2 regions of the Micromonospora sp. M42 genome follow, and region 2 is predicted to be linked to the other one. Evidence: riboswitches for the same ligand, from Rfam matches in the RefSeq annotation. Region 2 holds a riboswitch; the other holds the start of a gene.

Region 1 (7,439 bases), 2.0 Mb from region 2:
GTCCGCGAGGGCGACACCGCTTACCACGCCCGGTCGGGCAACGCGTACGGCGTCGGCATCGAGCACGAGGGGTACGTCGACAACCCGGCCTGGTTCACCGACGCGATGTACCGTTCCTCGGCCGCGCTTACCCGTTACCTGTGCGACAAGTACGGCATCCCGAAGAACCGCACCGGCATCAAGGGGCACAACGAGATCCCGGGCAACGACCACACCGACCCGGGACCGAACTGGAACTGGAACTACTACCTCTCGCTGGTGAACCAGGGTGGCGGGGGCCCGACCGCCCGCTATTTCGGTGGTTCGCCGACGGATTTCACCGGTGACGGCCGGGATGACGTGGTCGCGTTCACCCACGGTGCGCTGGCCGACGCGTATGTGGCCACGTCGACGGGTTCGTCGTTCGCGGGCACGTCGGTGAAGTGGCACGACTGGTTCGCCCTGTCCGGAGAGACCCCCCTGACCGGAGACGTCAACGGCGACGGACGCGACGACGCCATCGTGTTCACCCACGGCACCACCGCCGACGTCCACGTCGCCCTGTCCACCGGCACATCCTTCGCCGCATCCGCGAAATGGCACGACTGGTTCGCCCCCGGCACCGAAGTCCCCGCCGTCGGCGACGTCAACGGCGACGGCCGCGACGACCTCATCACCTTCACCCACGACACCGACGCCGACGTCTACGTCGCCCTGTCCACCGGCACCTCCTTCACCGGCACCGCCGTGAAATGGCACGACTACTTCTCCATCGCCGGGGAGTTCCCCGCCCTCGGCGACGTCAACGGCGACGGCCGCGACGACCTCATCACCTTCACCCAAGGCCCCGCCACCGCTGCCGACGTCATCGTCGCCCTGTCCACCGGCAACGGCTTCGGGGCACCGCAGAAATGGCACGACCTGTTCGCCGTCGGCGCCGAGCAGCCCCGGGTGGGCGACATCAACGGCGACGGCCGCGACGACATCGTCACCTTCACCTGCAACACCGACGCCGACGTCTACGCCGCCACCTCCACCGGCACCACCTTCGCCGGAACCACGATCAAGTGGCACGACTTCTTCTGCCTAACCGGCGAGTTCCCCTACCTCGCCGACGCCAACGGCGACGGCAAAGACGACCTCATCGTCTTCACCAAAGGCACCACCAACGACATCTACGTCGCACTCTCCACCGGCACCACATTCGCCCCCAGCACCAAATGGCACGACTACTTCGGCCTCACCAGCGAAACCACACTCTGAGCCCGACGGCGAGCGACGCCGGCCCGGATCGGGACCGGCGTCGCTCGCCGTCCACCTACCGCTCCACCACGTTGCGCGAGCTGGAGGCAGGCCTGACCGACGGGCTGGCCTTCGCTGCCGCGCTCACGTTGCTGGTCGTGGCGGGCTGTCGCGGTGCGGCTGCGGCAGCGGCGTCACCTGCGCCTGGCCACCTGACCGGCGGGGACGTGGGCGGAACCCGGGGAGACGATCGCGGTCAGGCCGGCGGTGGACAGCGTCGCCCCGCCCAGGTCGAGACGCCCACCGGTCGGGTCCCGCGATTCCGGGACCAGTATCCGGCCGGCGAGCAGGCAGATCACCACGATCGGGACGTTCACCAGGAAGATCGCACCCCAGGGCAGGTGAGCCAGGACGAGTCCGCCGATCGGCGGCCCGGCGGCGAAGCCCAGCGCACTGGTCGCCGCCCAGATGCCGATCGCCGGGGACCAGCAACAACATCTTCCCGCTCGTCCCCGGCGTGGACGGCGTGGTACGCGGCGAGAAGGGCAACGTCCGCTGCGTGGTCCTGCACGATACGCCCCTTGGAACCTTCGCCGAACGCACCCTGATCGACCCTCGCGCAGCGTGGTTCTACCCGACGGCGTGGACCCGGTGCGGATCGCCACCGCCATGAACCCGGGCGATGTCATCCTGGATCGCGCTGACGCGCCGCATCAACTTCACCGCGGGCCAGCGCGTCCTTGTCCTCGGCGCCGTCGGCAACGCAGGTCGGATGGCGATCCAGATCGCGAAGTACCGTGCTCGCTCGTCGAGCTCTTCGACGTCTGCATCGCCGGCCTCATGCCCACGACCGAGGAGCCGGTCGCCGGCGGACGTGGCCTCGCACCTGCGCTCACGTATTGCTGCTCAGCCTCAGCCACGGCGCTCACTGTCGATCACGTGCCCTCGCCCAGCCACCGCGCACGAGAAAGGAGCCGGATGGGTTGCGGGCCGACAGCCACGCCGAGGCCGGTCCGGCGCGTCGGATTTCCCACAGCGGGTGCCCGGACCGGATCCGCGGCGAGCGCGGGCCGTTATGGTGGGGACGCCGTGGTGTTCGGGAAGCCGGTGTGATGCCGGCGCGGCCCTCGCCACTGTGATCGGGAGACCGTCGGCCCTCGTCGTTTCGCGAGGTCACTGGGCAGAGATGCCTGGGAAGGCCGGCCGGCGGTTGCTTGTCCCGTCAGCCAGGAGACCGGCCACGGCACGTTCGTCCCCGTCCACGAGGTGTTGGAAGGCGGTCCCGCTGTGCGGTTCCCCATGCCCTGGCGCGTTGCCGCGCCGTTGTTGCTGTCCACTGTGCTGCTCACCGGCTGCGGCGCCGATGCCAAGCCTGCTGCCGCACCACCGGCGGTGTCCGCTGGACCGGTCGCGGTGACCAACTGCGGCACCCCGGTGACCATCGCGGCGCCACCGATGCGGGTCGTCACCATGAACCAGGCCGCCACGGAGATCATGCTGGCCCTGGGCCTGCAAGATCGGATGATCGGCACGGCCTACCTCGACGACGCGATCCTGCCCGCCTACGCGGACGCCTACGCGAAGATCCCGGTGCTGGCCAAGGAGTACCCGACCAAGGAGAAGCTGCTCGAGGCTGAACCCGATTTCGTGTACGCGTCGTACAACAGCGCGTTCGGTGACGAGGGGGTCGGTGACCGCGCCGACTGGCAGAAACTCGGCGTCGGCACCTACATCTCCCCTGCCGGGTGCCCGGCGCAGACCCGGCAGGCGAAGCTCGCCATCGGCGACGTGTTCACCGAGATCCGCGAGCTCGCGGTGATCTTCGGGGTGAGCGACCGCGGCGAGAAGCTGATCGCCGACCACGAGGGCCGCATCGCCACGGCCGCAGGCACCGCCCGCAACGTGAAGGTCATGTGGTGGGACGGCGGCAGCGACGCCCCGAGCGTCGGCGCCTGCTGCGGCGCCCCCAACATGATCATGTCGGCGGCCGGGGTCACCAACGCCTTCGCCGACCTCACCGGCAGCTGGGGCGACACAAGCTGGGAGACCGTCACCGACCGCAACCCCGAGGTCATCGTGCTCGTCGACGCGAGCTGGGATCCCGCCGCGCAGAAGAAGACCTTCCTCGCCGGGCACCGCACCCTCAAGGACCTGCCCGCGGTCAAACAGCAGTGGTACGTGGTGATCCCGTTCTCGTCAACCACGGCCGGTGTCCGCAACGTCCTCGGCGTCGAAGCCCTCGCCCAGGGCATCGCCGCGCTGCCGTCCGGGGCCCCGAGCTGACCGCCGTCACCACCCGGCCCGCCCCGGTGCGCACCCACCGCCCGGTGCGGGCGGTCGGCCTGGCCGCGCTCGTGCTGGCTCTGGTCGCCGGTCTGGTGCTGTCGGTGGCCGTCGCGGTCACCATCGGCCCGGCCGACCTGACTGTCGGGACGGTGTGGACGGTCGTCGCCGGCCACCTGGGACTCGCGAACTCGGACGTGCCGCTGCTGCGCGACCACATCGTCTGGGACCTACGTTTGCCCCGGGTTCTCGGCGCCGCCACGGTGGGGGCGGGCCTGGCCGCGGCCGGTGCGGTCATGCAGACCGTCACCCGCAATCCCCTGGCGGACCCGTACCTGCTCGGGGTCTCCTCAGGGGCGTCGCTGGGCGCGGTCCTGGTGGTCGTGGCCGGCATCGGTAGTGGCGTAGCCGCGCTGACCGGCGGCGCCTTCCTCGGTGCCCTTGTCGCGTTCCTGCTGGTCGTGGGCCTGGCCGGGAGGTTCGGGGCATTGTCGCCGACGCGCGTGGTGCTGACCGGGGTCGCGGTGGGACAACTGTGCGCGGCACTGACCTCTTTCGTGATCATCTGGGTGGCCGACCCGCACGCCACGCAGAGCATCACGTTCTGGCTGTCCGGGTCGATGGCCCGCGCCGACTGGACGGCCCTGGGCTGGGCGGTACCGGTGCTGGTCGTGGTGCTGGCGGTGGTCGGCTGGCACGCCCGTACCCTCAACGCCTTCGCCTTCGGTGAGGAGGCCGCCGCGAGCCTCGGCGTCGAGGTGAACCGGCTGCGGTGGCTGCTGCTGGTCGGCACCGCCCTGCTGACCGCCGTGCTGGTCGCGGTCAGCGGCGCGATCGGGTTCGTCGGGCTGATCCTCCCACACGCCGCCCGCCTGATCACCGGACCGGACCACCGGCGGCTGCTACCGGTCGCCGTGCTCGCCGGCGCCATCTTCCTGACCTGGGTCGACACCGCCGCCCGCACCGTCTTCGAACCGCGTGAGCTGCCGGTCGGGGTGCTGACGGCACTGGTCGGGGTGCCGGCGTTCTTCCTGATCCTGCGCCGCCGGGAGGTACGCGGCTGATGCTTCAGATCTCCGACGTCTCGTGGGCGGTGCCCGCCGCCCGCATCCTCGACCACGTCACCGGCACCGTCCCGGCGGGCAGCCTGGTCGGGCTGCTCGGCCCGAACGGCTCCGGCAAGACCACCCTGCTGCGGGCCGTCGCCGCCCTGGTGCGCCCGGATACCGGCAACATCACACTCGCAGGCGACGACGTGACTCGGCTGCGGCGCCTTGCCCTGGCCCGGCGCATCGCGTTGCTGGCCCAGCACGCCGAGACCGACCTCGACCTGACCGTCCGCGACGTGGTCCTGCTCGGCCGCATCCCGCACCGCCGGACCCGCTGGTCCGACACCGGCTGCGACCATGCCGCCGCGGTCGAGGCACTGGGCCGGGTCGACCTGGCCGGGTTCGCCGACCGTAAGTGGCAGACCCTGTCCGGTGGGGAACGCCAGCGCGTCCAGCTCGCCCGCGCGCTGGCCCAGGAGCCGGAACTGCTGCTGCTCGACGAACCCACCAACCACCTCGACATCGGCCACCAGCTTCAGCTGCTGCACCTGGTCCGCCGATCGCAGGTCACCGCCCTCGCCGCGCTGCACGACCTCAACCTGGCCGTCATGTTCTGCGACACCGTCGTCGTACTGCACCACGGCCGGGTCGTCGCCGCGGGACCACCCGCACGGGTGCTCACCCCGGCGCTGCTCGCCGACGTGTACGGCGTCGACGCAGACGTGCGGGTTCACGACGGGCGGACCGTCATTGAGTTCCGGCCGCCGTCATGACCCGGCACGTGCTGCCGGTGCCCGGTCGGTCACCCACCACGCTGGCCACGACACGATCCACCAGCTCGCCGAGCAGATGGCCGCGCGTCTGGGCGTATTCGTGCACAGGTGTTTCCTCGACGGCGCGAAACCGTTTGCTGCACGCGGCGCTCGACGCGGCCACCGGTTCACTGGTCGGACGTGACCCGGCGGTTCGACGCGCCCCGCGCCGGCAACCCGATTATCCTGGCACGATGACCGAGGCCGGCGCTGGGCCGGCGTTCCTCGCGGCGCAGCAGGCGGCGGGAGTCATTGCGGCCAGACACCGCGGTGACTTCGCCGGCGCCGAGGAACTGCTGGGCGCCATCGGCGACGAGACCGTGCGCACCCGGGTTTCATGCTGCTCGCCGAACTCGCCCTTGGCCCTGGTCCAGTCACAGACAGGGCAGAGCATGGACGAACTCGTCCATGAGGTCACGTTGCTGATGGCCGAAGTGGTGGGCAGCGTCGGACACCAGCCCGGGCTGGACCTCGCCCACGCCGAGCCCGGCGGTCCGGCGGATGGACAGCAGGCGATACTGGGGCGGTGGAAGGACAGGCTCGCCGAACCGGGCGGCTCATGGTGGCGGGCACGACGTCGGACGCGGGCAAGAGCCGGGTGACGACCGCGTTGTGCCGGGCCTTCGCACGGCGCGGTGTTCGGGTCGCTCCGTTCAAGGCACGGAACATGGCGAACAATTCGATGGCGTGTGCGGGTGGGGCGGAGATCGGCCATGCTCAGTGGGTGCAGGCGCTGGCGGCGGGCGCAGAGCCGGCCCGGCAGGCCCGGCTGGATCTGCTCGCCGACCTGGCGGAGAAACACCTGGAGGTCGACGCGCTGCTGAACCTAGCCGAGCGGGGCGCTCCCGCGGCGCCGGTGATCGGACCCTACGCGTGAGGATTCTCGTGCTCGGTGGGACGGGCGAGGCCCGCGCGCTGGCGGCCTCGCTCGTCGACGACGGTGCCGTGGTCGTGACCTCACTGGCGGGGCGGGTCGCGCGTCCCCGGCTGCCGGTGGGGCAGGTCCGCGTCGGTGGCTTCGGCGGGATCGCAGGACTGGCCGCGTACCTGGCGGAGACCCGGGTGCGTGCCGTGGTCGACGCGACGCACCCGTTCGCGGAGAAGATCAGCGCCAACGCGGCGGCGGCGTGCCCGGCCGCCGGGGTTCCCCTGCTCCGTTTGGAACGGCCCGGCTGGGCCGCTCGCCCCGAGGCGTCGGCCTGGTACTGGGCCGGTGACCACAGTGAAGCTGCCCGGGTGGCGGCCGGTCTGGGCGACCGGCCGTTCCTCACCGTCGGACGGCAGTCGCTGGCGCACTTCGTCGAACCGTTGCGCCGGCATGCGTGCCTGGTTCGCGTGGTGGACGAGCCCGACATCGTTCTGCCGGTGTCGTGGAAGCTGCTGCGCAGCCGCGGTCCCTACACCCTCGCGCACGAGCGGGAGGTGATGGCGGGCACGGACGTTCTAGTTACCAAGGACTCCGGCGGTGACCACACGGTCGCGAAGCTGGAGGTCGCCGCCGAGCGGGCGATGCCGGTCGTGATCGTGCGCCGCGCCGGGCCGCCGGCCGGAGTGCCGCTGGTCCGTGACGTGGACGCCGCCCTGGCGTGGGTGCGGGCGTTGCCCGCACCCTGACGCGAGGTTCAGCCGGGAAGGTTCAGAGCGTGGCCGCCAGCTCCTGGCGGCGCAGCCGCTCGGCGGCACGGTCCGCGTCGCGTCCGACCAGACCGGTCAGCACTGCACCCAGGACCGCCCAAGTCGCGGCCAGGGTCGTGATCGACGAGATGCGGAAGTACCAGAGTGTGTCGGCCGGGAAACCGCCGACCTCGTTGACCGTCGGCAGCAGAGCCCCGGCGACCACGACGACCACGAGATAGGCACCGGCACCGGCCAGCACCGCCGAGTATGCGCCCAGCTGGGGCAGCAGACGCCGGGCCAGGACCACGGCGCCGATCGCGGCGGCCAGGCTCAGTGCCCAGAACCCGAAGTACAGCGCGGTCCGCTCGTTGATCGTGTCACCGGAGCCGACCGCCGGTGGTGTGGCGGGGTACTTGAGGAACGGCACGAGGGCGGTGGCGACGAAACCGACGGCGGC
Region 2 (7,439 bases):
CGCTGCGCCGGGCGCTGCTCGACGGCGCCGAGGAGGGCTGAGGCGTGCTCGGACTGTCGGCGGCCACGCTCGCGGGATACCTGGCCGCGATCGTGGTGCTCATGCTCACCCCCGGGCCGGACATGATGTTCGTGCTCGCCAACGCCACCCGGTACGGCGCGCGGGCCGGGGCGGTGGCGGCGCTCGGGGTCGCGGCCGGGGAGGCGGTGCACGTCGCCGCCGTGGTGGCCGGACTCGCCACCGTGATCGCCGCGTCCCCGGTGCTGTTCACCGCGATCCGGTGGGCCGGTGCGGCGTACCTGATCGTGCTGGGCCTGCGGGCGCTGCGCGGCACGGGCCGGCCCGGCGTCGCGGCGGACGGGGCGGACGGCGGCGGCGCCGGGCGGGCGTTCCGGCGCGGGCTGCTCACGAACCTGCTCAACCCGAAGATGATCCTGTTCAGCGTGGCGTTCCTGCCGCAGTTCGTCCGGCCCGACGCGGGCCCGGTGGCGGCACAGCTGGTGCTGCTCGGCGCGCTGTTCGTCGCGGTGCAGCTCACCGTGGACCTGGCTCTCGGCGTGGGCGCCGGGCGGTTCGCCCGCCGCTGGGGCGACAGCCGCTGGTCGCGGCGGGTCGACCGGCTCTGCGCTGTCGCCTTCGTCGCGCTCGGTGTCCGGCTGGCCGCCGGCTGACGCTTGCTCGACTCCAGCTCGCCGAGATGGCGGCATCAGGAGGGCTCCGACCCCGCCACCTCGGCGAGCTGGTGAGGATCACGCTCCGGCGCCCGGGGCGGGGCGGCGGGCCGCTCGCGGTCCAGGTGCAGGCGCAGCAGCACCCAGCCCAGCGACACACCGCCGATGAACACGTACGCGGGCTGCGTGCCGAACGTGTCCCAGCAGGTGTGCAGCGTGACGGCGGCGGCGAAGGTGAGCAGGAACGCCGCCAGTCTCCGGCCGCCGGGCGCGGCGGCGAACGTGAACAACGCGGCGGCGGTCAGCCCGGTCCAGGCCAGGTGCGCGGCGGGCGCGGTGAGACCGCGAACCAGCAGCGTCCGCTCGACGGCGCCGAGGTTGCCCTCCGACCCGACGAACGCGGCGAACGCGTACCCCATGGTCTCCAGCGCGGCGAACCCGGCGCCGGAGGCCACGCCGATCACCAGGCCCTGCGCCGGTGACCGGTGCCGCCGCCACAGCAGCAGGATGCCGGCCGGCACGATCAGCTTCGCGGTCTCCTCGGCCAGGCCGACGAGCGCCATCGGCAGGACGCCGAGGCGGTGCAGCGTGCCGTACTCCAGCCAGCCGGCGGCGACCACGCCGACCACGCCGCCGAGAAGCGCGGCGACGCCGACGACGGAGCCGGGGACCGGGCGGCGGGCCGGCCGCCCCTGGGCGAAGGCCAGGAACGTGGCGGGCGCGACGCACGCGCCGAGCACGATCAGCGCCGGTACGAACGTGACGGTGCCGGTGCCGGACAGTGTCTCCAGCACCAGCAGGTGAAGCCCGACGCCGACGAGCAGGACCGCCACCCACGCCCAGCGGCGTCCGGTATTCCCCATACGCCGAGTATCGCGCCCGGCGGCGAGCGCCGGCATCGGGGGTAGGCACTGTGGACAGTGAGATCCATGCGACACGCCCGACACGACATCTGGTGTTGCCCAACCGCCCCCACCGCCATATATGGTGGTGCCGCAGCTGGTTCGGCCGAGCCCTCCGGGGCGGGGCCGAGGCAAGAGGGAACCCGGTGGAAATCCGGGACTGCCCCGCAGCGGTGAGTGGGAACGACAGCCGTCAACAGCACTGGGCCACCGGCCTGGGAAGCGACGGCCGGTAGGCGACCGGCGACCCCGGTCGGGCCCGCGAGTCCGAAGACCTGCCAGCGCGCCGTGCGCCTCCGCGTACGGCGGCCGGAGGTCGCGCGGGACGACCGACGCCAGCAGCCGGGCCGGCCGCGCCGTGCCCGTTGGCGTCTCCCGCCGTCTCCAGACGGTGACAGCGAGGAGAGGTCATGACTGTCGTGCAGGAAAGCCCGCCGGCCACCGGCGGCGGGTCCGAGGCCCGCCGGCCGGCGATGCGGGTACGCAAACGGGACGGCGACACCGAGCCGGTGGACGTCGGCAAGATCGTCCGGGCGGTCGAACGCTGGGTCGCCGACCTGGACGAGGTGGACCCGCTGCGGGTGGCCACCAAGACGATCAGCGGGCTCTACGACGGGGCGACCACCGCCGAGCTGGACCGGCTGTCGATCCAGACCGCGGCGGAGCTGATCGGCGAGGAGCCGCAGTACTCGAAGCTGGCGGCAAGGCTGCTGGCCGCGTACGTGGACAAGGAGGTCCGCGGTCAGGGCGTGGCGAGCTTCAGCCAGTCGATCGCGTACGCGCACGGGCTGGGGCTGATCGGCGACGAGACGGCCGCGTTCGTCGCCCGGCACGCCCGCAAGCTCGACGACGCCGTGGACCCGGACGGCGACAGGCGGTTCGAGTACTTCGGACTGCGTACCGTGGCCGACCGCTACCTGCTGCGGCACCCGCAGTCGCGGCTGGTGGTGGAGACGCCGCAGTACTGGCTGCTGCGGGTGGCCTGCGGGCTGTCCCGCACCCCGGGCGAGGCGGTCGGCTTCTACCGGCTGATGTCCAGCCTGGCCTATCTGCCCAGCTCCCCCACGCTGTTCAACTCCGGCACCCGGCACACCCAGATGTCGTCGTGCTTCCTGGTCGACTCGCCGCGCGACGAGCTGGACTCGATCTACGAGCGCTACCACCAGGTGGCGAAGCTGTCGAAGTTCTCCGGCGGTATCGGCATCGCCTGGTCGCGGGTGCGCGGCCGGGGCGCGCTGATCCGGGGCACGAACGGCCGGTCCAACGGCATCGTGCCGTTCCTCAAGACGCTCGACGCCGGGGTGGCCGCGGTCAACCAGGGCGGCCGGCGCAAGGGCGCGGCCTGCGTCTACCTGGAGCCGTGGCACCCGGACGTGGAGGAGTTCCTGGAGCTGCGGGACAACACCGGCGAGGAGTCCCGGCGTACGCACAACCTCAACCTGGCCAACTGGATCCCGGACGAGTTCATGCGCCGGGTCGAGGCCGACGGCGAGTGGTCGCTCGTCGATCCGTCGGACGCCCCGGAGCTGCCCGACCTGTACGGGGAGGCGTTCGACGCCGCGTACCGGGCGGCGGAGAAGAACGCGGTCCGCACGGTACGGGCCCGGGACCTGTACGGGCGGATGATGCGCACGCTCGCGCAGACCGGCAACGGCTGGATGACGTTCAAGGACGCCGCGAACCGGCTGTCCAACCAGACCGGTGAGCCGGGCAACGTGATCCACCTGTCCAACCTGTGCACCGAGATCCTGGAGGTGAACGACGACGCCGAGACGGCGGTGTGCAACCTCGGCTCGGTGAACCTCGGCGCCCACGTCACCGCCGACGGGGTGGACTGGGAGCGGCTGCGCGCCACGGTCCGCACCGCTGTGGTGTTCCTCGACCGGGTGATCGACATCAACTACTACCCGGCCGAGCAGGCGGCGGCGTCGAACCCGCGCTGGCGGCCGGTCGGGCTCGGCCTGATGGGGTTGCAGGACGCGTTCTTCACGCTGCGCCTGCCGTTCGACTCCCCCGAGGCGAAGGAGCTGTCCACCCGGGTGCAGGAGGAGATCCTGCTGACCGCGCTGGAGACCTCCGCCGGGCTGGCCGAGCAGTTCGGGCCGCATCCGGCGTACCCGCAGACCCGGGCCGCGAAGGGTGACCTGCACCCGGACCTGTGGGGCGCGGAGCCGGCGCAGGCCGGACGGTGGGCGGCGCTGCGCGAGCGGATCGCCGCAGGCGGGCTGCGCAACTCGCTGCTGGTGGCGATCGCACCGACCGCCACCATCGCCTCCATCGCCGGCTGCTACGAGTGCGTGGAGCCGCAGGTGTCCAACCTGTTCAAGCGCGAGACGATGTCCGGGGAGTTCCTCCAGGTCAACACGTACCTGGTGCGGGAGCTGAAGGCCCGCGGACTGTGGACGCCGCAGGTCCGCGACCGGATCAAGCGGGCCGAGGGCTCGGTGCAGGACATCACCGAGCTGCCCGCGCCGGTGCGGGAGCTGTTCCGCACCGCCTGGGAGCTGCCGCAGCGGGCGCTGATCGACCTGGCCGCCGCGCGGGCGCCGTTCGTCGACCAGTCCCAGTCGCTCAACCTGTTCCTGAGCGCGCCGACCATCGGCAAGCTGTCCTCGATGTACCTGTACGCCTGGAAGGCCGGGCTGAAGACCACCTACTACCTGCGTTCCCGTCCCGCCACCCGCATCCAGCAGGCCACCGTCGCCCCGGTGCCCGCCCCGGTGCCCGGCGTGGTCTCCGCCGTGAGCGACGACGAGGCGCTGGCCTGTTCCCTGGAGAACCCCGAGAGCTGCGAGGCATGCCAGTGACCACCACCGCACCGACCCGGCACATGCTGCTCGACCCCGGCATGGACCTGACCCTGCGGCCGATGCGCTACCCGCGCTTCTTCGACCGGTTCAAGGACGCGATCAGGAACACCTGGACGGTCGAGGAGGTGGACCTGCACTCGGACCTCGCCGACCTGGCGAAGCTGTCCCCCGCCGAACGGCACCTGGTGTCGCGGCTGGTGGCGTTCTTCGCCACCGGCGACACGATCGTCGCCAACAACCTGGTGCTCAACCTCTACCAGCACGTCAACTCGCCCGAGGGCCGGCTCTACCTGTCCCGGCAGCTGTTCGAGGAGGCGGTGCACGTCCAGTTCTACCTGAACCTGCTCGACACGTACGTGCCGGACGAGAAGGAACGGTTCGCCGCGTTCGCCGCGGTGGAGAACATCCCGTCGATCGCCCGCAAGGCCGAGTTCTGCTTCCGGTGGATCGACTCGATCTTCGAGCTGCGCGAGCTGCGGACCCGCGACGACCGGCGGGCGTTCCTGCTCAACCTGATCTGCTTCGCCGCGTGCATCGAGGGCCTGTTCTTCTACGGCGCGTTCGCCTACGTCTACTTCCTGCGGTCCCGGGGCCTGCTCAACGGGCTGGCCTCCGGCACCAACTGGGTGTTCCGGGACGAGTCCATGCACATGGCGTTCGCGTTCGACGTGGTGGAGACCGTACGCGCCGAGGAACCGGACCTGTTCGACGCCGAGATGGAGAAGCAGGTGAAGGAGATGCTGGCCGAGGCGGTGGAGTGCGAGGTGAGCTTCGCCGCGGACCTGCTGGGCCAGGGCGTGCCGGGGATGTCGCTGGCCGACATGCGCGAGTACCTCCAGCACGTGGCCGACCGGCGCCTGGCGGTGCTCGGCATCGCCCCGATGTACGGCAGCGCCAACCCGTTCGCGTTCATGGAGTTGCAGGACGTGCAGGAGCTGTCCAACTTCTTCGAGCGGCGGGTGTCGGCGTACCAGGTCGGGGTGACCGGCAGCGTCACGTTCGACGACGACTTCTGACCGCCGCCCCCGCCCCGGCCGTCACGGCCGGGGCGGGGCCGGGCTCTCGCCGGGCAGCGCCGCCGCCCGCACCCGCCCGATCAACGCCACCACGGCGAGCGCCAGCACGGCCACCACCACGAACGCGGTACGCAGGTCCAGCGCGCCGGCGAGCAGGCCGATCACCGGCGCCGCGAGCAGCGCGCCCGGCCACTGGCCCATCGCCACCACGGAGACGCCCTCGCCGGACGTGAGGCCCGGCTGCTCACCGGCGAAGCCGAGCACCGTCGGGGTCACGCACGCCAGGCCGAACCCGAGCAGTCCGAACCCGGCCATCACCGCCGCCGGATGGGGGTACGCCACCGGCAGCGCCACGCCGGCCGTCGCGACCAGCGCGGACAGCCGGACGAAGCGGATCCGCCCGACCCGGCCGGCCAGCCGGTCGCCGAACAGCCGGGCGACGGTCGCGGCCAGCGAGAGACAGGTGTACGTGGCCGCGGCGAGCACCGCCGTGGCGCCGGCCACCTCGGTCGCGTACAGCGCGCTCCACTGGGCGCCGGCCATCTCGATGAACGAGGCGAGGAAGGCGATCACCGCGAGCAGCAGCAGTTGCGGGGTGAACCGGTCACGCAGCCGGCGCCGCGCCTCGCCGTCCTTGGTCTCCTGGCGGGGCGTGTCGGGCAGCCAGCGGTGCGTGCCGATCAGCAGCGCGCCCAGCAGGACACTGGTGACGGCCATCTGCGCCGACGGCGACATCCCGATCGCCGCGGCCCCGGTGCCGCAGAGGCCGCCGACCAGCATGCCGATGCTGAAGCCCGCGTGGAACGTGGACAGGATGGGCCGCCCGTACCGCTTCTGCACCTCGACCGACTGGGCGTTCATCGGCGTGGCCAGCAGGTTCGCCGCGAAGCCCCAGACCGCGAGGCCGCCGACCAGCGCCACCACAGTGGTGGACGCGGCCAGCAGCGGCGCGTTGAGCAGGATCAGCGCGGCCCCGGCCAGCGCCAGCCGGCGGGTGTTGATCCGGCTGATCAGCACCGCCACCACGACCAGGGAGACCAGCTCCCCCGCGTTCGTGGCGATGTTCGCCAGGCCCCAGCCGGTGTTGCCGACCCCTACCGCGTCCCGCACCTCCGGCACGCGGGCCGACCACCCGCCGATGGCCAGGCCCATGATGACGAAGAGCAGCGCCACCGACCAGCGGGCCCGTACGGCCGAGCGGGGCACCGGCGGCGCGGGCTGCTCCGTCGTGTGCTGGTTCGTCGAGGTGTCCGTCATGGTCGTCGTACCTCTCTGGGATCGGTCCGTCGGAACTCCTACCCGATCGCGTGGTCGAGGAAGCACGCACCGTCAGGAAGGCGTACCCGTTCCGGTGTGGTGCCGGGGTCGGTGACGAGCGCCGAGACCACCGCGACGTAGTCGTCGATCAGCCCGCGTACCAGGTCGTCGCCGAAGACACCCCGGTTGCGGATCACCACGCCGCCGGCCCGGTCGTCGTCCACCACGACGATCGGTGAACCCCGCTTGACCCAGACGGGCAGACACTCGGGCGGCACGTCGGCGGCGACCACCGGCGGCGGGGTGCCGGGCGCGGCCCGGGCGGTGATGTCGACCGGCTCCACCCGCAGATCCGGGCAGTGCAGCACCGGCGACGCCGACGCGGCGGACTGGAACCAGGCGTCGAACAGGTGGTTGTCCGGCCAGGGGCGGATCGCCGCGAAGCCGGGACGGACCGCCCGGGCCAGCCGGTGGTACGCGGTGGCGTGCGCGACGGCCCCGGCCAGCGAGGCGTGCGCGGCGCCGACCACAGCGCTCATCGGCGCGTCCGGCGCAACGTCGACCGGCAGGTAGACGTTGTTGGTGAACTGCCCGACGAGCTGCCGGGACAGCGGGCTCTCCCGGCCCAGCGTGGTGGTGCCCAGCACCACCCGGGACCGGCCGGCCCGCCGCGACAGCAGCACCAGGTACGCGGCGAGCAGCAGCACGTACGGGCTGGTGCGGGCCCGCCGTGCGGCCGGGCGCAGCGCGCGGTGATCTCGGGCGGGAACGCGAAGCGGGTGG

The links. Region 2 has a riboswitch for cobalamin ahead of MCBG_RS01835 (ribonucleoside-diphosphate reductase subunit alpha). Riboswitches for the same ligand answer to the same signal wherever they lie in the genome.
Region 1: another riboswitch for cobalamin. It lies ahead of MCBG_RS11105 (ABC transporter substrate-binding protein); the one in region 2 lies ahead of MCBG_RS01835 (ribonucleoside-diphosphate reductase subunit alpha).

What each region holds. Positions count from the first base shown of each region.
Region 1 is NZ_KK037233.1:2,451,000-2,458,438, reverse strand. Features, by position in the region: gene MCBG_RS11115 (N-acetylmuramoyl-L-alanine amidase) at 1-1,242, shown strand, start outside; partial or broken gene MCBG_RS31690 (MFS transporter) at 1,467-1,706, opposite strand; cobalamin riboswitch at 2,295-2,479, shown strand; gene MCBG_RS11105 (ABC transporter substrate-binding protein) at 2,521-3,504, shown strand; gene MCBG_RS11100 (FecCD family ABC transporter permease) at 3,549-4,568, shown strand; gene MCBG_RS11095 (ABC transporter ATP-binding protein) at 4,568-5,326, shown strand; gene MCBG_RS33920 (hypothetical protein) at 5,560-5,967, shown strand; partial or broken gene MCBG_RS33915 (cobyric acid synthase CobQ) at 5,925-6,119, shown strand; gene MCBG_RS11080 (cobalt-precorrin-6A reductase) at 6,251-6,979, shown strand; gene MCBG_RS11075 (CbtA family protein) at 7,002-7,439, opposite strand, start outside.
Region 2 is NZ_KK037233.1:493,497-500,935, reverse strand. Features, by position in the region: gene MCBG_RS01850 (acyl-CoA thioesterase) at 1-41, shown strand, start outside; gene MCBG_RS01845 (LysE family translocator) at 45-671, shown strand; gene MCBG_RS01840 (PrsW family glutamic-type intramembrane protease) at 707-1,534, opposite strand; cobalamin riboswitch at 1,655-1,871, shown strand; gene MCBG_RS01835 (ribonucleoside-diphosphate reductase subunit alpha) at 1,984-4,380, shown strand; gene MCBG_RS01830 (ribonucleotide-diphosphate reductase subunit beta) at 4,371-5,399, shown strand; gene MCBG_RS01825 (MFS transporter) at 5,421-6,656, opposite strand; gene MCBG_RS01820 (condensation domain-containing protein) at 6,695-7,439, opposite strand, start outside.